Regions from separate parts of the Streptomyces sp. NBC_00876 genome, predicted to be linked through region 1. Evidence: riboswitches for the same ligand, from Rfam matches in the RefSeq annotation. Region 1 holds a riboswitch; each other region holds the start of a gene.
What was found. Region 1 has a riboswitch for S-adenosylmethionine ahead of thrC (threonine synthase). Riboswitches for the same ligand answer to the same signal wherever they lie in the genome.
Positions count from the first base shown of each region.

Region 1 (9,734 bases):
CGATCGTCGTCTCGTCCTTGGTGATGACGACCTTGCGGGCGCGGCCGAGCAGGTCGAGACCGGCGTTCTCCAGCTTGAGGCCGACCTCCTCGGAGATGACGGTGCCACCGGTGAGGATGGCGATGTCGCCGAGCATGGCCTTGCGGCGGTCACCGAAGCCCGGAGCCTTGACGGCGACGGACTTGAAGGTGCCACGGATCTTGTTGACGACCAGGGTCGACAGGGCCTCGCCCTCGACGTCCTCGGCGATGATCAGCAGCGGCTTGCCGGACTGCATGACCTTCTCGAGCAGCGGAAGGAGGTCCTTCACGTTGCTGATCTTCGAGTTCACGATCAGGATGTACGGGTCGTCCAGGGACGACTCCATGCGCTCCATGTCCGTGGCGAAGTACGCCGAGATGTAGCCCTTGTCGAAGCGCATACCCTCGGTGAGCTCGAGCTCCAGACCGAAGGTCTGGGACTCCTCGACGGTGATGACGCCTTCCTTGCCGACCTTGTCCATGGCCTCGGCGATGAGCTCGCCGATCTGGGTGTCGGCGGCGGAGATGGAGGCGGTCGAAGCGATCTGCTCCTTGGTCTCCACGTCCTTGGCCTGCTCCAGGAGGGCGGCGGAGACGGCCTCGACGGCCTTCTCGATGCCCCGCTTGAGAGCCATCGGGTTGGCACCCGCGGCCACGTTGCGAAGGCCCTCGCGGACGAGCGCCTGAGCGAGAACGGTGGCGGTGGTCGTACCGTCGCCGGCGACGTCGTCCGTCTTCTTGGCGACCTCCTTGACCAGCTCCGCACCGATCTTCTCGTACGGGTCCTCCAGCTCGATCTCCTTGGCGATGGAGACACCATCGTTGGTGATCGTGGGGGCGCCCCACTTCTTCTCAAGGACGACGTTGCGGCCCTTGGGGCCGAGGGTGACCTTGACGGCGTCGGCGAGCTGGTTCATGCCGCGCTCAAGACCGCGCCGGGCCTCCTCGTCGAAGGCGATGATCTTGGCCATATGAAGTGGTCCTCCCGGACAGGGGTGGATTTCTCCGGACCGAGAGGCGCCCGCGACGGACGGCCTGCCTGTCTGCCGGTTCCTTGCCCCGGCAGACCTGCGGGCCTCACCGGCCCGGTCCAAGTTTCTGTCACTCTCACCCAGAGAGTGCTAACCAATAATTAGCACTCGACCCCCGAGAGTGCAAGCGTCCTCCTCGGAGTGTGGACAGCCGTACGGGGCGCGCGGAAGCGGCCCGGGACGCACGAAGGGCCCGTACCTGTGAGGTGCGGGCCCTTCGTGCGTGAGTAGTGTCGTTGGCCGACTGTGTCGTGGCCGTGCCGGGCTCAGCCGACGGCGAGCTTGACCATGTCCGCCTGCGGCCCCTTCTGGCCCTGCGAGATCTCGAATTCAACTCGCTGACCCTCTTCGAGGGTGCGGTACCCGTCCATCTGGATCGCGCTGTAGTGGACGAAAACATCCGCACCACCGTCGACCGCGATGAAGCCGTACCCCTTCTCCGCGTTGAACCACTTGACGGTGCCCTGAGCCATGCCTAACTCCCCTATTACTGGCCCTTGCACAGGACCGCACTTCGCGGGCCCGGGTCAGAACTCACCCTCCGACAGGAGAGGGTGCGTGCGCCGGAACGCGCCGACCGCGGCCGAATGTATCTGCCCAACTGCCCTCTGCAACAGGTCAATCGGACGAGAAATCTGGGCAGCACCGATCGCCCGAAGATGAGGAATCCACAAGAATGCAGGGCAAGTCGGGCCAGGCAAAGGCGACTTATGACTCAAGGGGAGTGAACACTTTGGCTGCATCTGGTCACGGCCAGGCGCATTCTCATATGCGGGCGGCACGGGCAGCGAAGGGGACTTCCCTCACTCTACCGCGCTCAACCATGCAGAATTGCCCCCTCCGCTTCTCTCGCAGAGGGGGCAATTCCGGTGACACGGTGAAGTCGGGCCGCGGGGGCGGCCCGGACGACGGGCCCGGGGGCCCGGGGCTCAGCAGCCGCCGGCGACGGCCGGGATGATCGAGATTCCGGCGCCGTCCGGGGTGACCGCTTCCAGGCCGCCCTCGAAGCGCACGTCGTCGTCGTTGACGTACACGTTCACGAAGCGCCGCAGCTTGCCCTGGTCGTCCAGGACGCGGGCGGCGATGCCCGGGTGGTCCTTCTCCAGGGACTCGATGACCTCGGAGAGGATCGCGCCCTCGGCCGGGACCTCGGCCTGGCCGCCCGTGTAGGTGCGGAGGATGGTGGGGATACGGACCTTGACGCTCATGGTGGGTGCCCTTCCTGAAGTCTCGGGTGGTCGAACGCTTCTCAGCTGGTGGCGAGTCCGGCGGCGCGGAAGGCTTCCAGGCTCGGGCGGATCGTGGCGCTCGCCTGCGAGGTGGCGGCCACCGCGTCCAGCGTCTTGAGGCCGTCGCCGGTGTTCAGGACGACGGTGGTGAGCGACGGGTCCAGCAGACCGGCCTCGATCAGCTTCTTCGTCACGCCGACCGTCACCCCGCCCGCGGTCTCGGCGAAGATGCCCTCGGTGCGGGCCAGCAGCTTGATCGCTTCGACGACCTGCTCGTCGTCGACGTCCTCGACGGCGCCGCCGGTGCGGCGGGCGATGTCCAGGACGTACGGGCCGTCGGCCGGGTTGCCGATCGCCAGGGACTTGGCGATCGTGTTCGGCTTCTGCGGCCGCACGACGTCGAGACCGGCCTTGAAGGCGGCGGAGACCGGGGAGCAGCCCTCGGCCTGGGCGCCGAAGATCTTGTACGGCTTGTCCTCGACCAGGCCGAGCCTGATCAGCTCCTGGAGACCCTTGTCGATCTTCGTGAGCTGCGAGCCGGACGCGATCGGGATGACGATCTGGTCGGGCAGCTGCCAGCCGAGCTGCTCGCAGATCTCGTAGGCGAGGGTCTTGGAACCCTCGCCGTAGTACGGGCGCAGGTTGACGTTGACGAAGCCCCAGCCCTCGCCGAGCGGGTCGCCGATGAGCTCGGAGCAGAAGCGGTTGACGTCGTCGTAGTTGCCCTCGATGCCGACCAGCTCACCGCCGTACACCGCGGCCATGACGACCTTGCCCTGCTCCAGGTCGTGCGGGATGAACACGCAGGACCGCAGGCCGGCGCGGGCGGCGGCGGCGCCCACCGCTCCGGCGAGGTTGCCGGTGGAGGAGCAGGACAGGGTGGTGAATCCGAAGGCGCGGGCGGCCTCGACGGCGATCGCGACGACACGGTCCTTGAAGGAGTGCGTCGGGTTGCCGGAGTCGTCCTTGACGTACAGGCCGCCGGTGACGCCCAGCTCACGGGCGAGGTTGTCGGCCTTGACCAGCTTGGTGAAGCCGGGGTTGATGTTGGGCTTGTCCGCGACGTCGGAGGGGACCGGCAGCAGCGGCGCGTAGCGCCAGATGTTGTTCGGACCGGCCTCGATGCGCTTCTTCAGCTCGTCCGGGGAGCCGCTCGGCAGGTCGTACGCCACTTCGAGCGGCCCGAAACAGGACGCGCAGGCGAAAATGGGGCCGAGTTCGAATCGCTCTCCGCATTCGCGGCAGGAAAGCGCCGCGGCGGGACCGAGGTCCACGGAAGATTCGGTGTTTGCTGCAACAGTCTCAACAGCCATGATGGCGAGGCCCTTTCTCCTCATCTTCCTCGTGACGCATTTCGCCACAAGACGGAATTGGCACCTTCCCCACCTGACCTCGCGGTCGGCAGGAGGGTTGCCGGGACTTCAACGGGCCGTTCCCTCAGTCCCTCTGGATGAGCGCTATGGCACTGGATCATGGATCCAGGCGTTTATCGGCGGACGGACCCCCGGCATGCGACGGTCATCTGCGTTGTTCAAGACTGTAACCGAAGCACCGGACTGTTGAGATAGTCGTCCGAACCGCGAGATGGATCACATACAGGGAGTATCGACCGTGCTGGAAGAGGTCGAACGCTGGCTGACCAGGCGTTCCTGGTCGGCCGCCGACCGCCCGCTGGAGCGTCTCCTGGCCGCCCGGGGCCCCGGCGGGAGTGCCGCCGGCCACGGCCGTGTGAGTGTCGTCCTGCCCGCCCTGAACGAGGCGGCGACGGTCGGGGACATCGTGGCGACGATCCGGCGCGAGCTCATGGAGAAGGTCCGGCTGGTCGACGAACTCGTGGTGATCGACTCCGGCTCCACGGACGCCACCGCCGAGGTCGCCCGCCGGGCCGGCGCCCGGGTGGTGCACCGGGACGCGATCCTCCCCCGCGTCCCCGCCGCCCCGGGCAAGGGCGAGGTGCTCTGGCGCTCACTCCTGGTGACCGGCGGCGACATCGTGTGCTTCATCGACGCGGACCTGAAGGACTTCTCTGCGGACTTCGTCTCCGGCATCGTCGGCCCGCTGCTGACCGACCCGGACGTGCAGTTCGTCAAGGCGATGTACGACCGCCCCCTCGACGGGACCGCAGGCCAGGGCGGCCGGGTGACCGAGCTGGTGGCCCGGCCGCTGCTCAATCTCCACTGGCCGCGGCTGGCCGGCTTCGTCCAGCCGCTGGGCGGCGAGTACGCCGTACGCCGCTCACTGCTGGAGCGGCTGCCCTTCCCGGTCGGTTACGGAGTGGAGCTGGGCCTGCTCGTCGACGCCCTGCACACCGTCGGCCTCGACGCGCTCGCCCAGGTGGACGTCGGGGTCAGGAAACACCGCCACCAGGACGGCCAGGCCCTGGGCCGGATGGCGGCCGCCATCTACCGCACCGCCCAGCTGCGGCTCTCCCGCGGGCACCTGGTCCGACCGTCGCTGACGCAGTTCGAGCGCGGCGAGCACGGTTTCGTCCCGCACACGTACGCGGTGGACACCGAGGAACGGCCGCCGATGCGGGAGATCGAGGAGTACGTGTCACGCCGCGCGGCGTGACAACGGCCGACTTCGCACGTTTGGGCGCTTCGCGATCGGGCTAGGTTCCGCCCATGGTCTCCGAGCACGCCCTCCAGCCCGCTGCCCAGGTCCTCGTCGCGTCCAACCGCGGCCCGGTGTCGTACGCCCTGCGCGAGGACGGTTCCCTCGACGCGAAACGGGGCGGCGGCGGACTCGTCTCCGGCCTGAGCGCCGTCGACGACAAGATGTGGGTGTGCGCCGCACTCGGGGACGGCGACCGCGAGGCGGTGCGGCGCGGGGTCGGCGAGCCGGGAGTCCGGATGCTCGACATCGACGCGGACGTGCACGCCGACGCGTACAACGGCATCGCCAACTCGGTGCTCTGGTTCGTCCACCACCTGCTCTACCAGACCCCCTTCGAGCCCGTCTTCGACGCGGAGTTCCGCCGGCAGTGGGCCTCCTTCGAGACGTACAACCGGGCCTTCGCCGAGGCGCTCGCCGAGGAGGCGGGCGAGGGTGCGGCGGTCCTCGTGCAGGACTACCACCTGGCGCTGGTGCCCGGCATGCTCCGCGAACTCCGCCCCGACCTGCGGATCGGCCACTTCTCGCACACCCCGTGGGCGCCCGTCGACTACTTCCGGATCCTGCCCGACGACATCGCCGAACAGCTGCTGCGCGGCATCCTGGGCGCCGACCGGGCGGCATTCCTGACCCGGCGCTGGGCGGACGCGTTCATCGGCTGCTGCACGGAGATCCTGGGCGGCACCGGCCACACCCGGATCGGTGTGCACGGGCTCGGCGCCGACGCGGACTTCCTGCGCCGGCGCGCGCACGAGGCGGACGTGGACGAGCGGATGGCGGCGCTGCGGGAGCAGGTGGGCCCCGGCCGGAAGACGATCGTGCGGGTGGACCGTACGGAACTGTCCAAGAACATCGTCCGCGGTCTGCACGCCTACCGCGCCCTGCTCGACGGCCGGCCCGAATGGCGCGGCCGCGTCGTGCACGTCGCGTTCGCCTACCCCTCGCGGCAGGACCTGGCGGTGTACCGGGAGTACACCGCCGAGGTGCAGCGCGTCGCCGACGCGATCAACGCGGCGTACGGGACGCCGGACTGGACCCCGGTCGTCCTCCACGTCAAGGACGACTTCGCCCGCTCGCTGGCCGCGTACCGGCTGGCCGACGTGGCGCTCGTCAACCCGATCCGGGACGGGATGAACCTGGTCGCCAAGGAGGTCCCGGTCGTCTCCGACCACGGCTGCGTGCTGGTGCTGTCGCGGGAGGCGGGGGCGTACGAGGAGCTGGGCGCCGACGCGATCACGGTGAACCCGTACGACGTGTCCGCCACCGCCGAGGCCCTGCACGAGGCGTTGACGACACCGGACGGCGAACGGGCGGAGCGCTCGAAGCGGCTGGCCGCGGCGGCCACCGCGCTGCCGCCGCAGCAGTGGTTCCTGGACCAGCTAGAGGCTCTGCGCGAGGGCTGACAGGAACTCCACGACGGCCCCCGGCCCCGGCACCAGCAGGTCGGCGCGCTCGGCCAGTTCCGGCACTTCCGCGCTGCCGCTGCAGATCAGCAGGCCGGGGGTGCCGTCGGGTCCCTCGGTGCGGAGTTTCTCCACGGCGGCGTAGGCGGCGAGGTCGCCCAGGTCGTCGCCCGCGTAGAGCACGGACTCGGCGCGCGTCTCGCGCAGGTACTCGGTGAGCGCCACTCCCTTGTCCATGCCGGGCGGGCGCAGCTCCAGTACGAGGCGGCCCGGTTCGACGATCAGGCCGTGGCGGGCGGCGAGCTCGCCGAGGGGGCCGCGCAGGGCGTCGAAGGCGGCCTGCGGGTCGGCGGCGCGGCGGGTGTGGACGGCGAGCGCCTGCCCCTTCTCCTCCGTCCAGGTGCCGCGCCAGGAGTCGAACCGGTCCAGCACGCCCGGGAGTTCGGCCCGCACGGCGGCGACGCCGGGGTGCGGGGCGGGTGCGTGGACGGTGCCGGAGACGGCGTCCCATCGCTCGGCGCCGTAGTGGCCGAGGACGACGAGGTGGTCCAGTCCCGCCACCCCGGCGAAGCCGCCGTGGCGGACGGCGACGCCGGCCGGGCGGCCGGTGATCACGGCGATCGAGGCGACCTTGGGGGCGAGTGCGGCCAGCGCCTCGACGGCGCCGGGGTGGGCGCGGGCCTGTTCGGGGTCCGGGACGATGTCGGCGAGCGTTCCGTCGAAGTCGAGTGCGATGACGGCGCGGGCGGGCCGGGCGAGGAGCGCGGCGAGCCCCTCCCGGCCGGCGGAGGTGGTCGGGACCGGCAGGGGTGGGGTGTGCGGGTGGCTGCCCATGCCTTGAGCCTATAGGCGGTGGCCCACGTGTGGGGGGCTGCGGCCGGGGTGCCTGCGCGGCTGCCGGGGCGCTGGCCCGAACCCCGCCCCTCAATCGCCGGAGGGGCTTGATTTCGCCCGGCTGCGGAGCCCTGGTGTCACCGGCGGCCGCGCCGCGCCTCGCGCACGCGGCGCAGGCGGTTCACCGTCACCGGGTCCGCCTCCAGCGCCCGCCGGTCGTCCAGCAGGGCGTTCAGCAGTTGGTAGTAGCGGGTCGGGGAGATGCCGAGCTGTTCCCTGATCGCCCGCTCCTTGGCCCCGGGGCCGGCCCACGACTGCCGCTCGACCGCGAGGACCGCCCGGTCACGGTCGGACAGCGGGGCGGGCTCGTCGGGGCCGTTCGGGGGGAGGGCGGTCATATCAGCCAATATATTGCGCGGCCGCCGAGCCGCTACTCCGCGCTCTCCGCCGCCGACGACTCCTGCGCGATGCGCTCGAGCACGCTCGCGGCGTTCGCGCCGGGCTCGACCGCCTCGCCGATGTTCTCCTTGATCGACTCGCTGGCCTGGGCCCAGGACGTCTTGCCGAACGGATAGAGCTCCGCGTTGGGCAGCGCGGTGAGGAACTTCCGCAGCGGCTTGAACTCGGGGTCGGTCTCCATCACTTCCGAGGCGCTGTCGGTGACCGGCAGCATGTCGTACGTATCGGCGAATTCGATGACGTTCTTGTCGCTGAACATGAAGTCGAAGAACTTGCCCATCTCGACGCGGTGGCCGTTCTGCTTGAAGCCCATGATCCAGTCGGCCACCCCCATCGAGCCGATGGTGGGCCCCCCGGGGCCGGGCAACGGCACCATGCCGACGTCGACGCCCTGCTTCTGGGCCTCCTCCATCAGCGTGGGATGGCCGTTGAGCATGCCGACGTCGCCCTTGGTGAACGCCGCGAAGGCCTTCGCCCGGTTGAGCTTGCCGGGGGCGACGGGACCGACGAGGCCCTTGTCGACCAGGCTCGACTTCAGCCAGTTGAACGTCTTGGCGTTCTCGGGCGAATCGATGTTGTACGCGCCGGAGTCGTCGGTGTAGCCACCGCCGCCGCTGAGCAGCCACATCAGGGTCTCGGCCTGGGACTCCTCCTCGCCCAGCGGCAGCGCCAGCGGGTATTTCACGCCGCGCTGCTTGAGCGCCGCGGCGTCGGCGGCTATGTCGTCCCAGGTCCGCGGGGCGTTCAGGCCCGCCTGGCTGAAGAGCTTCTTGTTGTAGAAGAGCAGCCGGGTGCTGGCCACGAAGGGCAGTCCGTACTGGACGCGGCTGAACCGGCCCGCGTCCGCGAGCACCGGCAGGAAGTTCGCCTGGGTGGGGATGCTGAGCATCTGGTCGGCGGTGTAGAGCTTGCCGGCCTTGGCGTAGTCGGCGTACGCGCCGATCTGCGCGATGTCGGGGGCGTTGCCGGCCTTCACCATCTCGGCGACCTTGCGGTCGACGTCCGTCCAGGGATAGACGGACACCTGGACCCTGATGCCGGGGTGGGAGGCCTCGAAGTTGCGGGCGACCCCGTTCCAGTACGTGTCGGACTTGTTCGCGTCGCTCGTGCCGTAGTCGGCCGCGACCAGCTTCAGGACGACGTCGCCCGGGCCGCTCCCACCGCCGCAGCCCGACAGCGCCGCCGTCATCCCCAGTGCGGCGACAGCCGCCGTCAGTCCCAGATATCGCCGCTGCACAGCCCAGTCCGTCCTAGTCGATTGCGCCAACCGCGGCGCCACGTCCTCGTGGGCCCTCCGGATGAGCTGCGATCCTGCCCCACCCCGTTCGAAAAGGTCTACACCAAAGGGGTCTCGCTTCCGCAACGCAGCAGCATTGCACGGGACGTGCGGCGACTGCTAAGTAGGTCTCGGCGCAAGGCTCTTATTGGTTCAGACCTTTAGGCCGGCGCATACGGTGTCGCCGAGACTCCCCCGCACAGCCCAGCCGCAAGGAGCCGTCCAGCATGTCCCGTACCGCATCTGAAATTGCCACCCAGCCCAGCTGCTGGCGGCGTGCCGCGCAGGCGGGCGCGGCCTTCGACGGACTGCCGCGTCCGGGCGAGCGGGTCGCCGTCACCGGGTGCGGCACCTCCTGGTTCATGGCCATCGCCTACGCGGCGCTGCGCGAGGCCGCCGGGCAGGGCGAGACGGACGCGTACGCCTCCTCGGAGTTCCCCGCCGGGCGGGCGTACGACCGGGTGGTGGCGATCACCCGCTCCGGCACGACGAGCGAGGTGCTGGCGCTGCTCGGCGAACTGCGGGGCCGGACGGCCACGGTCGCGCTGACCGCCGACCCGAAGACCCCGGTCATGGACGCCGCCGACGCGGTGGCCGTACTGGACTGGGCGGACGAGGAGTCGGTCGTCCAGACCCGGTTCGCCACCACCGCGCTGGCCTTTCTGCGAGCCGGCCTGGAGGCGGCGGGCCCCCTCCCCGCAGGCGTGAAGACGGTCGCCGAGGCCGCCGTCGACGCGGAACTCGCGGTGACCGAGCCGCTGGACGAGGCGGTCGTCGCGGCCGAGCAGTGGACGTTCCTGGGGCGCGGCTGGACCTACGGGCTGGCCCAGGAGGCCGGGCTGAAGATGCGCGAGGCGGCCGGCGCCTGG
Region 1 is NZ_CP108800.1:4,743,472-4,753,205, reverse strand. Features, by position in the region: gene groL (chaperonin GroEL) at 1-991, opposite strand, end outside; gene OG782_RS20815 (cold-shock protein) at 1,318-1,524, opposite strand; gene OG782_RS20810 (MoaD/ThiS family protein) at 1,981-2,259, opposite strand; gene thrC (threonine synthase) at 2,301-3,593, opposite strand; SAM riboswitch class I at 3,611-3,737, opposite strand; gene OG782_RS20800 (glucosyl-3-phosphoglycerate synthase) at 3,892-4,851, shown strand; gene OG782_RS20795 (trehalose-6-phosphate synthase) at 4,905-6,296, shown strand; gene otsB (trehalose-phosphatase) at 6,273-7,130, opposite strand; gene OG782_RS20785 (DUF3263 domain-containing protein) at 7,268-7,528, opposite strand; gene OG782_RS20780 (extracellular solute-binding protein) at 7,561-8,778, opposite strand; gene OG782_RS20775 (SIS domain-containing protein) at 9,093-9,734, shown strand, end outside.

Region 2 (9,734 bases), 3.4 Mb from region 1:
GGTACCCCCGTGGAGAACAACCTCTCCGAGCTGTGGGCGATCCTCGACTGGACGACGCCCGGCCTGCTGGGCCGGCTCGGCACCTTCCGCACCCGCTACGCGCGGGCCGTGGAGGGAGGCAGCGACCCCGCCGCCGCCGAGCGGCTCGGCGCACTGGTCCGCCCGTTCCTGCTGCGCCGGCGCAAGTCCGACCCCGGCATCGCCCCGGAACTGCCGCCGAAGACCGAGACCGACCGCGCGGTCTCGCTGACCGCCGAACAGGCGGGCCTGTACGAGGCGGTGGTACGCGAGACGCTGGCGGCGATCTCCGACGCCGACGGGATGGCCCGGCGGGGTCTGGTGGTGAAGCTGCTGACCGCGCTCAAGCAGATCTGCAACCATCCGGCCCAGTACCTCAAGGAGGAGGAGCCGCAGATCTCGGACCGCTCGGGGAAGGTGGAGCTGCTCGACGAGTTGCTGGACACCATCCTCTCGGAGGGGGCGGGTGTCCTCGTCTTCACCCAGTACGTCCAGATGGCCCGGCTGCTCGAACGCCATCTGGCAGCACGCGGAATCCCGACCCAGTTCCTGCACGGCGGTACTCCGGTCGCGGCGCGGGAGGCGATGGTGAACCGGTTCCAGGCGGGCGAGGCGCCGGTCTTCCTGCTGTCGCTCAAGGCCGCGGGGACCGGGCTCAACCTCACCCGGGCGGGCCATGTGGTGCACTTCGACCGCTGGTGGAACCCGGCGGTCGAGGCGCAGGCCACCGACCGTGCGTACCGCATCGGGCAGACCCAGCCGGTGCAGGTTCACCGGCTGATCGCCGAGGGGACGATCGAGGACCGGATCGCTGACATGCTCGCCCGTAAACAGGGGCTCGCGGATGCGGTGCTCGGTTCCGGCGAGAGCGCCCTGACCGAGCTCAGCGATGCGGAACTGGCCGATCTGGTGGAGCTGCGAGGGGGCGCACGATGAGTGACGGATACGAGGCCGAGGCCTACGCCGACGATTTCGGCGCCGACGAGCCGCAGGACGCGGACACATCGCAGGAGGAGCGCACGTTCGCGGCTCTGCCGCCCGCGCACGGGCGCGGGTTCGCGGAGTCCTGGTGGGGCCGGGCGTGGCTGCAGGCACTGGAGGACACCGCTCTGGACGGTCAGCAGCTGAAGAAGGGGCGGCGGCTCGCCCGTGAGGGCGCGGTCGGCGCGGTGTCCGTGCGGCCCGGCCGGATCACCGCCGTCGTCCGGGACCGGGACGAGCACGCCCACCGCAGCGATGTGCTCCTCCAGGAGCTGGCCGAGGAGGAATGGGACCGGTTCCTGGACATGGCGGTCGAACGGGCCGGGCACATCGCGGCGCTGCTCGACCGGGAGCTGCCGCCGCATCTGGTCGAGGACGCGGCGGCGGCCGGCGTGGACCTGCTCCCGGCGATCGGCGACCTCGACCCGGAGTGCACCTGCGAGGCCTGGGACCACTGTCCGCACACCGCCGCCCTGTGCTACCAGCTGGCGCGCCTGCTGGACCAGGATCCGTTCGTGCTGCTCCTGATGCGGGGGCGCGGTGAGCGACGGCTGCTGGACGAGCTCCAGGTACGGATCGCGGCCCGGGCCGCGGGGCACGAGGCCGCCGGCCCCGGTGACGGTGAGGGTGACGGCGGTACGGACGAGGCCGGGGGCGGTCCGGTGCGCGGGGTTCCTGCGGCACAGGCGTACGCGAGGGCCGATGCCCTTCCCCCGCTGCCGCCGCCCCCGGTGCTTCCCCAGGAGCCGGGCCTGTCCCCCTCGCTGGACACGGAGACGGACCCGGAGCCGGGTGTGGACCCGTCGGCGCTGGAGATGCTGGCGACGGACAGCGCGGTGCGCGCCCAGCGGATGCTGGCGGACGCGCTGGCTCCCGGCCATGAACACCGGCCCCTGCCGACCGCCCTGACGCCTGGTCAGGACGCGGTGCGGCTGGCCGCCGAAGCGCATCCCGAGCCGTGGATCATGACCCGGCTGGCGACGGGCTCCGGACGCCGGCGCGCCGGGCTGCCCGCCGCGGTGCGCGCCTGGCAGTACGGAGGCGCCGCCGCGCTCGCCGTGCTCGACGAGGAATGGGTTCCGGACGCCGCCGGCCTCGCCCGCGCCAGGACTCAGCTCGCCGGAGCCTGGGAGGAGGACGAGGCGCCACGGCTGCGGGCCGGGCGCAACTGCTGGACGGCTGCGGACGGCACCGTTCAGCTCCGCTACGGGCGGGACGGGCGCTGGTATCCGTACCGCAAGGAGGGCGGGTCCTGGTTCCCGGCGGGTCCCTGCGACGACGACCCCGCGGCGGCATGGGCGCAGGCCGGCGCGGCCGACGTCTGACGGCGCATCATGGGAGGGGTACGGGCTGCCGGACTTCCCGTCCGGCTGCCCGCACCGCCCGTCCCGTCCTGAACAGCCCTTCCACTACGCCGGTTTCGGACTCCTGCCGTCTTTCGCCACCGGCTCGTCACCCGTACGGTAGGGGCCGCGAGACGCTCGGCCGTACATCGGACAGCCCATTCCGGTCATCGGACATGAGGGAGTCACGGGATGCCGGGGGAATCGGGTACCGGGCCGTTGCGCGCTGTCGTCGGTGTCCGGACGGATCAACTGCCGGAACCCGGCCGGTTGATCCGTCCCCCCACACAACAGGAGTACGCATGGACCGCAGAAGGATTCTCCAGGGCGCCGCGGCGACGGCCGCGGCTGCTCTGCTCCCCGCCTCCGTCCGGGCCACCGCCGCGACAACGGGGGACACGGACTATCCGTCGGCTCACTGGGTACCCGCGTCGACGTCCAACTACACCGTTTCGACGCGGCCTTCGGCGTACCCGGTCCAGTACGTGATCATCCATGTCACCCAGGAGATGTTCTCGGACGCCGTGGCCATCTTCCAGAACCCGGCGAAGCAGGTCTCCGCGCACTATGTGGTGCGCTCGGCCGACGGCTACATCGACCAGTGCGTGCGGGAGAAGAACATCGCCTGGCACGCCGGCAACTGGGACTACAACACCCGCAGCATCGGCATCGAGCACGAGGGCTACGTGGACCAGCCCGCCTACTTCACCGACGTCATGTACGAGAAGTCGGCGCTGCTGACGGCCTCGGTCTGCGACCGCTACTCCATCCCGAAGGACCGCGCCCATATTCTCGGACACGTCCAGGTCCCGGGAACCGACCACACCGACCCGGGTCCGAACTGGGACTGGGTCCGCTACATCCGCATGGTCAACCTCCTCGGCACGGGCTGAGAAGCCGCCGGTCCCGGGACTCCCCCGGGACCGCACCGTGGTTGTCGCCGCGGCCCGGGAACGGGTACCGGACCGGCCCACCCTGTGCGAGGGCGGCCGGCCGGCAAGCCGCACCATCGCGGACGCTCGCGGCCGTGCGGCGCGTGCCGTGAGCCGGACACGCCCGGGGTAGCATCAACGGCGGTGCCCATCAGGCGAGACAGCAGGTACAGCCTTCTTGACGGAGTCACGAAGCGCGCCGAAACTGGCGTGGACGGTCACGATTGTCAGCGCCGCCTCTGCGGGAACCGCCCCGCCCAGGTGGTCATCGGCCCCGGCCCGCTGGCAGGCAACCCTTCCACCGCGATGGGGTGCCCCGGGTGACGACCGGGTCCCGTCGGTGCGACGGGGCAAGCGTGGTCTCGCGTATCGCGAGTCCTGAAGGCGGGACCGGTGGCAATGCCCTGCAACGGTTTGACGAGGCGCCTGCACATCGATCTGCTGCGCGTCTCCAGCGCCTATTAGTCCGCGAACAGGACACGTACGCCTCCGGTGAGTCCGGCTGCGTACAGGTCCGTTCGATCCGGACCGGTACGCAGGCGCAGTCGCTCCGCATCCGGCCGCCGGTGCCCACGAGGCGCCGGTGGCTTCCTCGTTCCCCCCAGGAATTCCCATAGGGAGAGTCATGCCCGAGACAGCATCGCGCAGTTCGAGTACAGCCGACCCGTCCCCGTGTACCTCGGTTTCACCCGTGCCGGGCTCAGGTGCCGCACGCCTTCGGACCAGGCCGGCCGTGCCGTCCCCGCGCCTCCACAGCCGTATCGGAGTCGGCCTGGCCGGCGGTTTCTACGCCGCACCGCACCGCTACGAGCTGTTCCTGTCGGAGAACTGCCCGCGCTCGCTGCGCATCTCGATCACCCTCGGGCTGCTCGGTCTGCGGGGCTCGGTCGCCACCACGCTCCTGGGGCATCCCGCCGAGACCTCCGGCGCGTACGCCTCATTGCGCAGGGCGTACGAGGCCACGGAGCACCGCTACGAGGGGCCGCTGACGGCACCCGCGCTGTGCGACCGGTGGAGCGGGCGCATCGTCAGCAACCACACGCCCGGCATCCTCCGTGATCTCGCGGGCCTGCTGTCCGGTCACGACGACGCCTGCCCCTCCGCGCTGCACCCGCCGGCCCTCGCCCCGGACATCGAGGCCCTGCGCGATCTGCTGGACCGGGACGTCACCCCGGCGGCCGGGCCCTCGCAGCGGTCGGCGGCCCTGGACCTGCTGGAAGGCCGGCTCGGTCTCCACGACTACGCGCTGGGCGAGGAGCTGACGGCGGCGGACGTGGACCTGTGGGTGGCGCTCGTCCAACTCGGCCCGGCCGGCGCCCTTCGCTCACACCCCCGGCTCAGGGCCTACGTGAGCCGCCTCTCCCGCCACCCCGCCTTCCCGGACAGGAGCGCCGTGACACCCGAAGCGGCGTGAACCGGGGAGCCCGCCGACGGCCGGCGGGCTCCGTCAGGCCGGGCCGGCCGGACCGGTCCCCGACTGCCCGCCGGGGCCCGGCCGCTCCCCCGCGCCCCTGGCCGCCGACGGATAGTTCACGAACAGGACCCCGTGCACCTCGCCCTCCAACGCGCGGTAGATATGGGGCTGGTCGGCCGCCCAATGGGCGCAGGTACCGGGTTCGACACCGACGGCCCCGTCCCGCGGACCGACGACGGCAGTGCCCGACAGCACCATCAGGCTCTCCCGTGTACCGGGCACATGTGCCTCGGACTCCTGGGTGACTCCGGCCCGGATGCTGATCCGGAACACATCGGTGACCCCGCCCTCGTCCTCGAACCGTTCCAGCAGAACCCCGGTGACGGCGGTGCCCGATACGCCGGCGGGATCCGGGGCCCGGGCGCCCTGCGGCAGCGGGTCGCTCAGCACCGCGCTGAGCGGCTGGCCGAGGGCGGTGGCGAGCGCGTACAGGGTCTCCAGCGTCGGGTTGCGCAGGCCGCTCTCCAGCTCCGACAGTGTCCCCTTGCCCACTCGTGAGCGCCGCGACAGCTCCGACAGCGACAGGTCCTGCTCGCTCCGCAGGGCCCGCAGCCTGCGTCCGACGTCCTCGTTCAGTCCCATCGGCGTGCACCGCTCCACTGTCGCGTTGACGGGCATCGGCCCGGTTCTCTAGTGTTCCATAAACAGAACGTTCCGTATACGGAACAGATCGCGGCGCACCGGTCCCTTCCGGCCATCGGCGACGTCCCGCACGGCACAGGGAAGTGGCTCACTCATGTTCGCGCTCACCCGTATACGTTCGGCCGCTCCGCCCTCCGCCGTGGTCGCCGGGCTGATCGCCGTCATGGTCGGGGTCACCAGCTCCGCGGCGCTGGTCTTCACCGCCGCGAAGGCCGCGGGGGCCGACTCGCGCGAGATCTCCTCCTGGATGCTCGCGCTCGGCGTCGGCCTGGCCTGCACCTGCATCGGCCTGTCGCTGCGCTACCGGGCCCCCGTGGTCACCGCGTGGTCGACACCGGGAGCCGCACTCCTCACGACCGGTCTGAGCGGTGTGTCCATGGCGCAGGCTGTCGGGGCGTTCGTCTTCTCCGCGCTGCTCATCCTCGTGAGCGGGGTGACGGGGTGGTTCAGCCGTGTCATGAGCCGGATCCCCGTGCCACTGGCGGCCGCACTGCTCGCCGGTGTGCTGCTGCGGTTCGGCACAGGACTGTTCAGCACGATGCACGGCAGCTTCGCGGTCGCCTTCCCCATGTTCGTGCTCTATCTGCTCGGGCGGCGTCTGCTGCCCCGCTACGCGGTGCTGCTGGCGCTCGCCGCAGGTGTGCTGGCGACCGCGTTCACCGGGGGCTGGCAGCTGGGCAGGGTCCAGCTCTCCCTGGCCACACCGGTCTTCACCGCCCCGGAGTTCGACTGGAAGGTTCTCGTGAGCGTCGGCGCTCCTCTGTTCGTCGTCACGATGGCATCCCAGAACCTGCCCGGTGTGGCCGTGATCCGGGGCGCCGGGTACGACGTCCCGGTGTCCCCCGTCATGACGTGGACGGGCGCGGCCAACGCCGTACTGGCGCCGTTCGGTGCGTTCGGCCTCAACCTCGCCGCCATCACGGCCGCCATCTGCACGGGCGAGGAGGCACATCCCGACCGCGACAAGCGCTATCTGGCGGCTGTGTGGGCGGGCGTCTTCTACCTCTGCGTGGGACTGCTCGGCGCGACCGTCGCCTCCCTGCTCACCGCCATGCCGCACGAACTCGTCCTGGCCATCGCGGGAATCGGTCTGCTCGCCACCATCGAGTCCTCACTGACCGCCGCCCTGGCCGACAAGGCGTCACGGGAAGCAGCCGTGGTGACGTTCCTGGCCACGGCCTCCGGCGTGACGCTCCTGGGGATCGGCTCGGCGTTCTGGGGGCTGCTGGCCGGCCTGGTCACGAGCGCCATCGCCTCGGTGGGACGCGCCGGGGGCAAGGACCCGGCCCCCGAACCCCTGCCGCGCGAACTCGGCGTCCGCTGAGCCCTGTCGGGCAGGTCCGCCCGCCCATCCCCCTGGTGTCCCTTCCGTGGGACGGGGTTGCTCCGGACCGCCGGAGCAGGATGGGATGACCCCATGCAGAAAGCGGTTTCCCACTCCTGCCCCGAACCCCTGGCGTCCTTCGACCACCTGGACCACCGTTACCGCGGCGAGAACCCGGTCCGCACCCTCGGCCACCTCTTCCACCCCGACCGCCGGCTGCTGGCGCTCGCGGTCGCCATCTTCGTCGTGAAGCACAGCCCCATCTGGCTGCTGCCGCTGATCACCGCCACCGTCCTGGACGTCGTCGTCCAGCACGGACCGGAGTCCGGGCTCTGGAAGTCCACCGGCGTCCTCCTGTTCATCCTCGTGATCAACTACCCGCTCCACCAGTGGTACGTCCGGTGCCTCGGCGGCAGTATCCGCCGCATGGGCACCACCCTGCGCTCGGCGCTGTGCCGTCGGATGCAGCAGTTGTCCGTCGGCTACCACGCGCGGGTCAGTTCCAGCGTGCTCCAGGCCAAGGTGGTCCGTGACGTCGAGTCGGTGGAACAGATGATGCAGCAGAGCGCCGACATGGGCCTCGGCGCCGTGGTGACCCTGGTCGGCGGACTCGTCGTCATCGGTGTGCGCGTGCCCCAGTTCCTGCCCGTCTTCCTGATCGTCGTGCCCGCGGCCGGATTCCTCGTGATGAAGCTGCGCGCACGGCTGCGCAGCCACAACGAGTCCTTCCGCCGCGAGGTCGAACAACTCTCCTCCCGCGTCGGCGAGATGACGACGCTCATCCCCATCACCCGCGCCCACGGCCTGGAGCGGACCGCGCTGGGCCGCGTCGACGGTTCGCTGCGCCAGGTGTTCGCGGCAGGTCTGCGCCTGGACGTGATCAACGGCCGCTTCGGGTCCCTGGCCTGGGTCATCCTCAACACACTCGGCGTGCTCTGCCTGACCGGATCGGCACTGGTCGCCTATCACGGCTGGATGCCCATCACCCCGGGCGACGTGGTGATGCTCAGCGCCTTCTTCACCGTCCTGACCGGCTCGGTGACCACGCTCCTCGGTCTGGCGCCCGTCCTGACCAAGGGGCTGGAGTCGGTGCGTTCGGCGGGCGAGGTGCTCCAGGCGCCCGACCTGGAGCACAACTCCGGCAAGGCGCGGGTGGAGCACGTCACCGGCCGCATCGACTTCGAGGACGTCGGATTCGCGTACGACGACGCGGACCCCGCGGTCGACGGATTCACACTCTCCGCGCGGCCGGGCGAGACGATCGCCCTGGTCGGGGCCTCGGGGGCGGGCAAGTCGACCGTCCTCAACCTGCTCATCGGCTTCATCAGGCCCACCTCGGGCCGCATCATGCTCGACGGCACCGACATGGCCGGGCTCGATCTGCGCAGCTACCGGCGCTTCCTCTCGGTGGTGCCGCAGGAGTCGATCCTGTTCGAGGGCAGCATCCGCGACAACGTGACGTACGGGATGGGAGACACGGACGAGGCCACCCTGTTGCGGGCCCTGGAGGACGCCAACGCAATGGAGTTCGTCGCGCATCTGCCGCACGGCCTGGACACGGTGGTCGGCGAGCGGGGCGCACGGCTCTCGGGCGGGCAGAAGCAGCGGCTCGCGATCGCCCGGGCGCTGATACGCGACCCCAGGGTGCTGGTGCTCGACGAGGCCACCTCCGCGCTCGACAACCGTTCCGAGGCCCTCGTGCAGGAAGCCCTCTCCCGCCTCGTGCACGGCCGGACGGTCTTCGTCGTCGCCCACCGCCTCTCCACGATCCAGGGCGCCGACCGCATCGTGGCCATGGAGGGCGGCCGGATCGCGGAGGTGGGCACGCACGACGAACTGCTGGGCCGGGACGGGGTGTACGCGGGCCTCCAGCCCGCGTTCCCCTGACGGGCCGGCGCCGGGGCGGGGCCGTTCACGCCGTCACCAGTCGTGGACGGTGCCGTCCTTGAGCCGGTTGACCGGCAGATAGGCCTGCTCGTACGGGTGCGCCGCCGCCAGCTCCTCGTCCAGTTCGACCCCGATGCCCGGCGCCTCACCGGGGTGCAGGAACCCGTCGGTGAAGGTGTAGGCGTGCCGGAACACCTCCTCGGTGAGCGGGTTGTGCCCCGAGTACTCCTGGATTCCGAAGTTGTGGACGGCGAGGTCGAGGTGGACGGCCGCGGCCATACCGACGGGCGAGATGTCCTCGGGGCCGTGCACGGCGCTCTTCACCTGGTACTGCGCGGCGAAGTCGAAGAGCTTGCGCAGGGGCGTGACCCCGCCGAAGTGAGTGACCGCGGAACGCACGTAGTCGATCAGCTGCTCGGTGATCAGCGTCTGGTAGTCGTACACGGAGTTGAAGACCTCGCCGAGGGCCAGGGGCGTGGTCGTGTGCCTGCGCACCAGGCGCAGTGCCTCCTGGTTCTCGGCCGGTGTGCAGTCCTCCAGCCAGAAGGGGCGGTAGGGCTCCAGGTCCTTGCCGAGCCGGGCCGCCTGGATCGGCGTGAGCCGGTGGTGGGCGTCGTGGAGAAGCGGCAGCTCGGGCCCGAACTCGGCGCGCACCGCCTCGAAGACGGCGGGTGTATGACGCAGGTACGCGTCGGTGTCCCAGTCCTCGGCCAGGAGCCGGACCTGCTGGTGGAGTACGGGAGCGCCCCGGTCGTCCGTGGCGTGCACCCCGTAGACGGCCTTGAGCCCGGGGATGCCCGTCTGGATGCGGACGGCGGGGTAGCCGGCTGCCAGCCGGGCGCGTACGGAGTCGAGGAGTTCGGGTATGTCGCGGCCGTTGGCGTGGCCGTAGGTGGTGACGCGCTCGCGGGAGGCGCCGCCGAGCAACTGGTAGAGCGGCAGGCCGGCTGCCTTCGCCTTGATGTCCCACAGGGCCACGTCCACGGCGGCGATCGCGGCCATCGTCACCGGACCGCGCCGCCAGTAGGCGCCTCGGTAGAGGAATTGCCAGGTGTCCTCGATCCGGTGCGGGTCGAGGCCGATGAGCAGGGGCGCCACATGGTCGGTGAGGTAGCTGACGACGGCGAGCTCCC
Region 2 is NZ_CP108800.1:8,178,064-8,187,797, reverse strand. Features, by position in the region: gene OG782_RS35680 (DEAD/DEAH box helicase) at 1-954, shown strand, start outside; gene OG782_RS35675 (SWF or SNF family helicase) at 951-2,324, shown strand; gene OG782_RS35670 (N-acetylmuramoyl-L-alanine amidase) at 2,645-3,235, shown strand; SAM riboswitch class IV at 3,491-3,637, shown strand; gene OG782_RS35665 (putative leader peptide) at 3,674-3,739, shown strand; gene OG782_RS35660 (glutathione S-transferase C-terminal domain-containing protein) at 4,008-4,688, shown strand; gene OG782_RS35655 (helix-turn-helix domain-containing protein) at 4,722-5,330, opposite strand; gene OG782_RS35650 (benzoate/H(+) symporter BenE family transporter) at 5,485-6,714, shown strand; gene OG782_RS35645 (ABC transporter ATP-binding protein) at 6,808-8,601, shown strand; gene manD (D-mannonate dehydratase ManD) at 8,635-9,734, opposite strand, start outside.
Region 2: another riboswitch for S-adenosylmethionine. It lies ahead of OG782_RS35665 (putative leader peptide); the one in region 1 lies ahead of thrC (threonine synthase).

Region 3 (9,734 bases), 2.6 Mb from region 1:
GTCCTATTACTGGCACTTCGTCGATGTCGTGTGGATCGGCCTGTTCGCCACGATCTACATGATCAAGTAACCGGGCTCGTACCCGACCCACCTCATCGACGCAGAAGATCCTGACACCGGGGTAATCCGTGAAAAAGCTCTCCGCACGACGACGCCATCCGTTGGCGGCGGTCGTCGTACTACTCCTCGCGCTTGCGGCTACTGGGGGGCTGTACGCCGCGTTTGCGCCCGCGAGTAAGGCGCAGGCCGACGAAACCGCCCAGTCCCTCGCCATCGACGAGGGCAAGAAGCTGTACTCCGTCGGTTGCGCCAGCTGCCACGGAACCGGCGGTCAGGGCACCACCGACGGGCCCCAGCTTGTCGGCGTGGGCTCCGCCGCCGTGGACTTCCAGGTCGGTACGGGACGTATGCCGGCGCAGCAGCCGGGTGCCCAGGTACCGAAGAAGAAGGTCATCTACTCCCAGGCCGAGATCGACCAGCTCGCGGCGTACGTCGCGTCGCTCGGCGCCGGTCCGATCGTCCCGACCAAGAGCCAGGTCAACCCTGAGGGCGCGGACGTCGCCAAGGGTGGCGACCTGTTCCGTACCAACTGCGCCCAGTGCCACAACTTCACCGGCGAGGGCGGTGCCCTGACGAAGGGCAAGTACGCCCCCAGCCTCGAAGGCGTGGACCCGAAGCACATCTACGAGGCCATGCAGACCGGCCCGCAGAGCATGCCGTCCTTCCCGGACTCGACGATGCCCGAGCAGCAGAAGCGGGACATCATCGCCTACGTCCAGACCGTGAACGGCTCCCAGTCGGAGAGCCCCGGCGGTCTCAAGCTGGGCGGCCTCGGTCCGGTCAGTGAAGGCCTGTTCGGCTGGATCTTCGGGCTCGGCGCACTGATCGCAGTTGCCGTCTGGGTCGCGGCCCACACCGCTAAGGCCAAGAAGTCATGAGTAGCCAAGAGATTCCAGAAGAGAACCTGCCCGCAGAGCAGGACGCCGCGCACGGCGCGGTAGAGGGTACGGACGACCCGTTCGCCGACCCGGGGCTGCCGGCCCACAAGCCGCGCATCCAGGACATCGACGAACGGGCCGCCAACCGGTCCGAGCGCGCGGTCGCGTTCATGTTCACGCTGTCCATGCTGGCGACGGTCGGCTTCATCGCCTCCTACGTCATCTTCCCGGTCGACAAGATCGTCTTCATCTTCCCGTTCGGTCATGTGAGCGCGCTCAACTTCTCCCTGGGTCTGACCCTGGGCGTGGCGCTCTTCGCGATCGGCGCGGGTGCCGTCCACTGGGCGCGCACGCTGATGTCCGACGTGGAGGTCGCCGACGAGCGGCACGCGATCGCGGCCGAGCCCGAGGTCAAGGCGAAGGTTCTCGCCGACTTCGCGGCAGGTGCCGAGGAGTCCGCGTTCGGCCGGCGCAAGCTCATCCGCAACACCATGTTCGGCGCGCTGGCCCTGGTGCCGCTCGCCGGTGTGGTGCTGCTGCGCGACCTCGGTCCGCTGCCGGAGAAGAAGCTCCGCTCGACCCTGTGGGCCAAGGGCAAGCAGCTCATCAACATGAACACGATGGAGCCGCTGCGTCCCGAGGACGTCATCGTCGGTTCGCTGACCTTCGCCATGCCCGAGGGCCTGGAGGAGGACGCGCACGACTTCCAGACGCAGATCGCCAAGGCCGCGCTGATGATCATCCGCATCGAGCCGGACAACATCAAGGACAAGCGCGAGCGTGAGTGGGCCCACGAGGGAATCGTGGCCTTCTCCAAGATCTGCACCCACGTCGGCTGCCCGATCAGCCTGTACGAGCAGCAGACGCACCACGTGCTCTGCCCGTGCCACCAGTCCACCTTCGACCTCTCCGACGGCGCCCGCGTCATCTTCGGTCCGGCCGGTCACGCTCTTCCGCAGCTGCGGATCGGCGTGAACAGCGAGGGCAACCTCGAGGCGCTCGGTGACTTCGAAGAGCCCGTCGGTCCTGCATTCTGGGAGCGCGGATGAGTACTGCGACCGATACGAAGCGCAAGGCGCCCGCCGGTGAGAAGGTTGCCGACTGGGCGGACGGCCGGCTCGGGATCTACTCCCTGGCCAAGGCCAACATGCGCAAGATCTTCCCGGACCACTGGTCCTTCATGCTCGGTGAGATCTGCCTCTACAGCTTCATCATCATCATCCTCACGGGTGTGTATCTGACGCTGTTCTTCCACCCGAGCATGAACGAGGTCGTGTACCACGGCCCGTACGAGCCCATGCAGGGCATCCGGATGTCCGAGGCCTACGCCTCGACGCTGGACATCAGCTTCGACGTCCGCGGTGGTCTGCTCGTCCGGCAGATCCACCACTGGGCCGCGCTGATCTTCCTGGCCGGCATGTTCGTGCACATGATGCGCGTGTTCTTCACGGGCGCGTTCCGCAAGCCCCGCGAGATCAACTGGATGTTCGGCTTCCTGCTGTTCGTCCTCGGCATGTTCACCGGCTTCACCGGCTACTCGCTCCCGGACGACCTGCTCTCGGGTACGGGTGTCCGCTTCACCCAGGGCGCGATCCTGGCCACGCCGGTCGTCGGTACGTACATCTCGATGTTCCTGTTCGGCGGGGAGTTCCCGGGCGGCGACTTCGTCGCACGGTTCTACTCGATCCACATCCTGCTGCTGCCGGGCATCATGCTCGGGCTGCTGGTGGGCCACCTGATCCTGGTCTTCTACCACAAGCACACGCAGTTCGCGGGTCCCGGCCGGACCAACAAGAACGTCGTGGGCATGCCGCTGCTGCCGGTGTACATGGCGAAGGCCGGAGGGTTCTTCTTCCTGGTCTTCGGCGTCATCGCCGTCATCGCGGGCATCGCCTCGATCAACCCGATCTGGGCCATCGGCCCGTACCGCCCGGACCAGGTGTCCACCGGCGCACAGCCCGACTGGTACATGGGCTTCGCCGAGGGTCTGATCCGAGTGATGCCCGGCTGGGAGATCAACCTCTGGGGCCACACGCTCGTCCTGGGTGTGTTCATCCCGCTGATGGCCTTCGGGCTGGTGCTCGCGATCATCGCGGTCTACCCGTTCATCGAGTCCTGGATCACCGGGGACAAGCGCGAGCACCACATCCTGGACCGCCCGCGCAACACCCCCACCCGTACGGCCTTCGGCGTCGCCTGGATCACCGAGTACGTCATCGTCTTCATCGGCGGTGGCAACGACCTGTGGGCCACGCACTTCCACCTGTCGCTGAACGCCATCTCGTGGTTCGTCCGGATCTTCATCTTCGTGGGCCCGGTCATCGCGTTCATCGTGACCAGGCGGATCTGCCTCGGCCTTCAGCGCCGGGACAAGGAGAAGGTGCTGCACGGACGCGAGTCCGGTCTCATCAAGCGCCTGCCGCACGGTGAGTTCGTCGAGGTCCACGAGCCGCTCTCACCGGCGCAGCTGCACACGCTCACCGCGCACGAGCAGTACAAGCCGGTCGAGATCGGCCCGACGGTCGACGAGAACGGTGTCCGGCGCAAGGTGTCCCCGGTGCAGAAGCTGCGGGCCAGGCTCAGCAAGGGCTACTACGGCGAGAACAACCAGATCGCCAAGCCCACCGCCGAGGAGTACAAGGAGATCAACAGCGGCCACGGCCACCACTGATCACCTGAACTGATCGCCACAGCAGGAGCCCCGTCCGTTCGATGGACGGGGCTCTTCGCTGTCCCCGGGGCTCGATAGGGTGGTCGCATCCCCTTTATCGGCTGTGGACCCCAGGAGTGGACCATGAACGTTGTGACCCCGGTCGGCGGCGACAGCGTGGCGGCCCGTTCCTGGCCGGGCGTGCTGATCCCGCTGCTGCGCGGCGAGGACCTGAGCGCCGACGACACCGCGTGGGCGATGGACCGCATCATGAGCGGCGCGGCGACCGACGCGCAGATCGCCGGCTTCGCCGTGGCGCTCCGCGCGAAGGGCGAGACCGTCACCGAGGTGTCCGGTCTGGTCCGTGCGATGTACGAGCACGCCACCACCATCGAGGTGCCCGGCCGTACGGTCGACATCGTCGGCACCGGCGGCGACATGGCCAAGACGGTCAACATCTCCACCATGTCGGCGATCGTCGTGGCCGGAGCCGGTGCCAAGGTCGTCAAGCACGGCAACCGTGCCTCCTCGTCGGCCAGCGGTTCCTCCGACGTCCTGGGCAAGCTCGGCGTCAATCTCGACCTGCCTGCGCAGCGTGTCGTCGAGGTCGCGGAGGAGGCGGGCATCACCTTCTGCTTCGCGGTGAAGTTCCACCCGGCCCTGCGGCACGCGGCGAAGGCCCGCTCGGAGCTCGGCGCGCCGACCACGTTCAACATCCTCGGGCCGCTCACCAACCCGGCCAGGGTCCGCTCGCAGGCCATCGGTGTCGCCGACCTGCGGATGGCCCCCATCGTCGCGGGTGTCCTCGCGGAGCGCGGCAACTCCGCCCTGGTCTTCCGCGGCGACGACGGTCTGGACGAGCTGACCACCACCGCGACCTCCCGCGTCTGGGTGGCCAGGAACGGGGTGGTGCGCGAGGAGGCCTTCGACCCGCGCGACGTCGGCCTCGACCTGGTGCCGGTGGAGGCGCTGCGGGGCGCCGACGCCTCGTACAACGCCGATGTGGCCCGCCGGCTGCTCGCGGGGGAGACCGGGCCCGTACGGGACGCCGTCCTGCTCAACTCGGCGGCGGCGCTGGTCGCGCTGGACCCGGGCGAGGGGACGCTCACCGAGCAGCTGACCGCCGGTATGGCGAAGGCCGCCGAGTCCATCGACTCGGGGGCGGCCGGGCGCGCGCTGGAGAGATGGGTCGTGGCCAGCAACGCCTGAACGCACGGGATGTGAGGCAGGGCGCAGTCCGTCATACGGACTGCGCCTTGCGTGTTTCCGTACGTATGGCAAGATGCTGGGCAGGTCATGAGTGACAGCGACTACGGCCCCGGCCCGCTGTCCGGCAACCCTCCGTCCGTGGCGGGGTGCCCCGGGTGAAGACCAGGCCGCAGGCAGCGAGGTCTGCGGCAAGCGCGGACCCCTCGACATCGTGAGATGTCCACCCGTGGGGTCCTGGTCCTCAGGGAGCCTCTTGTGAGCAAGCGAATGCGATAGGGCTTTTCGGCCCTCCTCCGCACACCCCTCTTTCTTCCTTCCGTGCTGCCGCGTATCCGCAGGCACGCGGAATTCGCCTGCCTGTTACGGGAGTTCGCCATGTCTGTCTTCACCGCTGCCACCGACCAGTCCATTTGTGCGCCTCTGCCGGTTCTGGGCAAGGATGTGACGGTTCCGCTGGTCACCGGCGGTGAGGTCACCTACGCCGCGCTGGACTACGCCGCCAGCGCCCCGGCCCTGCAGCGGGTGTGGGACGACGTCGCCGCCTACGCCCCGTACTACGGCAGCGTCCACCGCGGTGCCGGATACCTCTCGCAGCTCTCCACGGACCTCTTCGAGTCCAGCCGCGTCACCGTCGCGGAGTTCCTCGGCTGCCGCCCCGACGACCAGGTGATCTTCACCCGGTCGACCACGGACTCGCTCAACCTGCTGGCCGCGGCCGTGCCCGCCGACTGCCAGGTGTTCGTGTACGAGACCGAGCACCACGCCTCGCTGCTGCCCTGGCGCGACGCCCGGGTGACGTACCTGAACGCCCCGCGCACCCCGGCCCAGGCCGTCGCCACGCTCGAGCGGGCGCTCGCCGACCGGGACCCCTACGGCCCCGCGCTGGTCTGCGTCACCGGCGCCTCCAACGTCACCGGCGAGCTGTGGCCGGTCAAGGAGCTCGCCGCCGCCGCGCACGCCCATGGCGCACGGATCGTGCTGGACGCCGCCCAGCTCGCCCCGCACCACCCCGTCGACATCGCCGAGCTGGACGTCGACTGGGTCGCCTTCTCCGGACACAAGCTGTACGCGCCGTTCGGCTCGGGCGTCCTCGCCGGCCGCTCCGACTGGCTGCGCGACGCCGAGCCCTACCTGGCCGGCGGCGGCGCCTCCCGCAAGGTCGCCCGGCGCACCGACGGCGGGGTGGACGTCGAGTGGCACACCACCGCCGCCCGCCACGAGGCCGGCTCGCCCAACGTCATCGGCGTCTACTCCATCGCCTCCGCCTGCAAGGCGCTCACCGAGGCCGGATTCGACAGCCTGGTCGCCCGCGAGCAGCAGCTGGTCTCCGCGGTCCGCGCCGGACTCGCCGAGGTGCCCGAGGTCAAGGTGCTCTCGCTGTTCGGCGACGACGCCCCGCGGGTCGGCGTCATCTCCTTCGTGGTGGAGGGCTGGAACAGCTCGCACTTCGCCGCGGCGCTCTCCGCCGAGTACGGCATCGGGGTGCGCGACGGCCTGTTCTGCGCCCACCCGCTGGTGCGCACCCTGCTCGGCAGCGACCCGCAGGACGTCGGCGAGTGCGGCGCGCCGGAGGCCGAGCCGGGTGAGCGGTCCCTCAACGCGATCCGGGTCAGCTTCGGCGCCGGTACGCCGGACGAGCACATCGAGCGTTTCCTGCGGGCCGTCGGGGAGCTCGTCAGCGAGGGCGCCCAGTGGAAGTACCGCACCGAGGACGGCCGTTGCGTCCCGGACCGGGGCACGGCGCAGATCTGAGGCCCGTCAGCACGTGGGGCCGGGTACGGACAGCTGTCCGTACCCGGCCCCACGTGCTGACGCCTAGGCGTCTAGGCGTCCAGACCGATGGCGAAGGCCGCCTCCAGGTCGTGCTGCGAGTACGTACGGAACGCCACGTGGGTGTCGGTTCCCTCGACACCGGGGATCTTGCTGATCCGGCCGGGGATGACATCGGCGAGATCGTCGTGCTTGGCCACCCGGACCATGGCGATCAGGTCGTACGTACCGGTGACCGAGAAGACCTCGCTGACGCTGTCCAGGGCCGCGATGGCCTCGGCGATCTCGGGAATCCGGTCCACGCTGGTTTTGATGAGCACGATCGCGGTGATCACGGCTGGCTTTCTCCCTCGGTGGCCGTGGCTGGAGACTTCACTCTAGCCTCACGCCGGTAGCGCCCCCAGGCGTAGAGGAAGCCGGTGGCGAAGCCGACGACATGGGCGAGGTAGGCCACCCCCGGGCCGCTGCCCGCACCCTGCGCCGCCAGCCACTGCAGGACGAACCAGAAGATCAGCACGATCCAGGCCGGGAAGCGCAGCGGCAGGAAGAGCAGGAACGGGAACACGCTGGTGACCCGGGCTCTGGGGAAGAGATAGAGGAAGGCCCCGAGCACCGCGGAGATCGCCCCCGACGCGCCGACGAGCGTCTGGTCGGACGTGGCGTGCGCGGCCGCGTAGGCGAGCAGGGCCAGGTAGCCGCAGCCGAGGTAGAAGCAGGCGAACTCGGTGTGCCCCATGCGCTCCTCGGCCATCGCTCCGAACACGTACAGGAACAGCATGTTGCCCAGCAGGTGCAGCCAGCTGCCGTGCACGAAGAGCGCGGTGAGCGGGGTGAGCAGGGCGTGCGCCGAGCCGTCCCACAGTTCGCCCGGGATCACACCCCAGCGTTCGAAGTACCCCGCCTGAGCGCTGAGCAGGGCGTCCCCGGTGCCGTACACCGGGTTGAGTCCGGAGAGCGGGCTGATCACGAAGGCCACACAGCACAGCGAGATGAGGGTGTACGTCACCGGCGGTCCGCCCGAGGTGGCCGCGCGCAGGAGTCTGCCGGCCGCAGCCCGCCGATCGATCATGAACAGAGCATGACGCAAGCGGAGGGAACGGGACAGAGCGCCTCGCCGTGCCGGCGGGATGCGCCGAGGCCGTAGGCTGACGACAGGACATCCGCAGTTCGACGGTGCACCGCGAGATCCTTGTCCGGCAGCACGAGGCTCGAGATAAGAGGACACAACGATGACGACGGTTCCCCAGCCGACCGACGGGACCCGCTGGCGCTGCACGCTCTGCGGAAACCTGACGCGATTCGATGTGACGCGCTCGTCCAAGGTCGTCGAGTACGTCCATCTCGACCTGGCCGGGGAATCGAGCGTCGAGGAACGCGAGGTGGTCAGTGAGACCATCGAGTCGGTGCGCTGTCGTTGGTGCAACGCGGTGGACCAGATCGAACTAGTCGACAGGCCGGGTGCCGACTCCTGACGGGGCCGTGCGGACAAACATGAGGTGACGGATGGTGGAGCAGCCCGCGGGCGGCGCCGCGTCGGCCGAAGCGGCCGATGACGCCGTGGAGGCGCTCGACCGCCCGCTGCCCGAAGGAGTGCGGCGCCGGGTCGTCGCGCTGGTCTCGGACGCGTTCGGCGGCCTCACCGTCACCGAACTTCCGGCCCAGCTCCGGCAGTACGCCCGTTTCACGCCGACCCGGCGCGCCAAGTTCGCCGGGAACGCCATGGCGGCCGCGCTCGAGGGCGACGCTGCGTTCCGCCGGCGCATCGGTGAACGGCTCAGGGAGACGCAGCCGGAGCTGGCCGCCGCCCTGGAGGCGGGTTCACCGCCCGCCGCCGCCGACCCCGTCGACGTGGCCGCCGCGGCCTATGTGCTGCGTCCGGCGGGCTGGGCGAAGCTGGTCGCCGCCGCGGGCGAGGAGGTCCAGCGGGCCGACGCCGAGCGGGCCGACGAGGAGAGCCGGCTCGAACTGGAACGGCTGCGCGAGGAACTCGACCGGGCCCGGTCCCAGACGAAGAGCGAGACGGAACGGCTCCGCGTCGAACTGGACGCGGCCCGCAAGGAGGCCGAGTCGCTGCAGCGCAAACTGCGCAGCGCGGCCAACGAGGTGAAGCGCGGCGAGGCGGCGCTGCGCCGGGGCAGGGCCGAGAGCGACGCCGTAAGGGCCGAGGCGGCCGCCCAGGTGTCCGCGGCCGAGAGCGAGACCCGGCGGCTGCGGGCGCGGCTCGGCGAGGCGGAGGCGTCCGCCGAGGCGGGTCGCAGGGCCGCAAGGGAGGGGCGCTCCGTCGAGGACATGCGGCTGCGGCTGCTGCTCGACACGGTGCTCGACGCGGCCTCCGGGCTGCGGCGCGAACTGGCCCTGCCGCCCTCGTCGATGCGTCCCGCGGACGGTGTCGACGCGGTCGAGCCGGGGCGGATGTCGCCCAAGGACATCGCGGCCAGGGCTCTTTCGGAGACCGATCCGGCGCTGCTGGACCAGTTGCTGGCGCTTCCGCAGGCCCATCTGATCGTGGACGGCTACAACGTCACCAAGACCGGCTACCCCCAGATGCCGCTGGAGAAGCAGCGGTTGCGGCTGCTGGGAGGTCTGTCGATGCTGGCGGCCCAGACGGGCGCCGAGATGACCTGTGTCTTCGACGGGGCCGAGCTGGCCGCGCCGGTGCTGCTCGCGCCGCCGCGCGGGGTGCGGGTGCTGTTCAGCAAGCCGGGTGTCACGGCCGACGAGCTCATCCGTCAACTGGCGCGCGCCGAGCCGTCCGGACGGCCGGTCGTGGTGGTCTCCACCGACCGCGAGGTGGCCGACGGCGTGGCGAAGGCGGGAGCCAGGCCCGTTGCGTCCGCCTTGCTCCTGAAGCGGCTTTCGCGCGTCTAGCGGGATTTGTTGAGACTTGCCGGAAATGACGGAACGGACCGTCAAGTCGCCGCTACGCGCCGTGTGATGTGGGTAAAGAAGTGCCTGCTGCGGCGAGATTTTTCCTGTGGGGATTTGAACTGATCACAAGATGGTCACTAAGGTCGGGCCTCGAACCTTCGCACGGTTGATCACCCATCCGGGGTGGCAGTGAAGGAACCGCCGAGGCCGTGACGTCACGGAGCCGGGGATCTCATCCTCCCCGGAACCCGGTAGGCGGCTCGAGGAAGAAGGAGCTCGCCTTCGTGGGGTCCCACCGT
Region 3 is NZ_CP108800.1:2,176,371-2,186,104, reverse strand. Features, by position in the region: gene OG782_RS09610 (heme-copper oxidase subunit III) at 1-70, shown strand, start outside; gene OG782_RS09605 (c-type cytochrome) at 129-938, shown strand; gene OG782_RS09600 (Rieske 2Fe-2S domain-containing protein) at 935-1,987, shown strand; gene OG782_RS09595 (cytochrome bc complex cytochrome b subunit) at 1,984-3,609, shown strand; gene trpD (anthranilate phosphoribosyltransferase) at 3,733-4,797, shown strand; SAM riboswitch class IV at 4,881-4,998, shown strand; gene OG782_RS09585 (aminotransferase class V-fold PLP-dependent enzyme) at 5,173-6,549, shown strand; gene OG782_RS09580 (Lrp/AsnC family transcriptional regulator) at 6,621-6,902, opposite strand; gene OG782_RS09575 (rhomboid family intramembrane serine protease) at 6,899-7,636, opposite strand; gene OG782_RS09570 (hypothetical protein) at 7,797-8,039, shown strand; gene OG782_RS09565 (NYN domain-containing protein) at 8,074-9,435, shown strand; gene OG782_RS09560 (NlpC/P60 family protein) at 9,720-9,734, shown strand, end outside.
Region 3: another riboswitch for S-adenosylmethionine. It lies ahead of OG782_RS09585 (aminotransferase class V-fold PLP-dependent enzyme); the one in region 1 lies ahead of thrC (threonine synthase).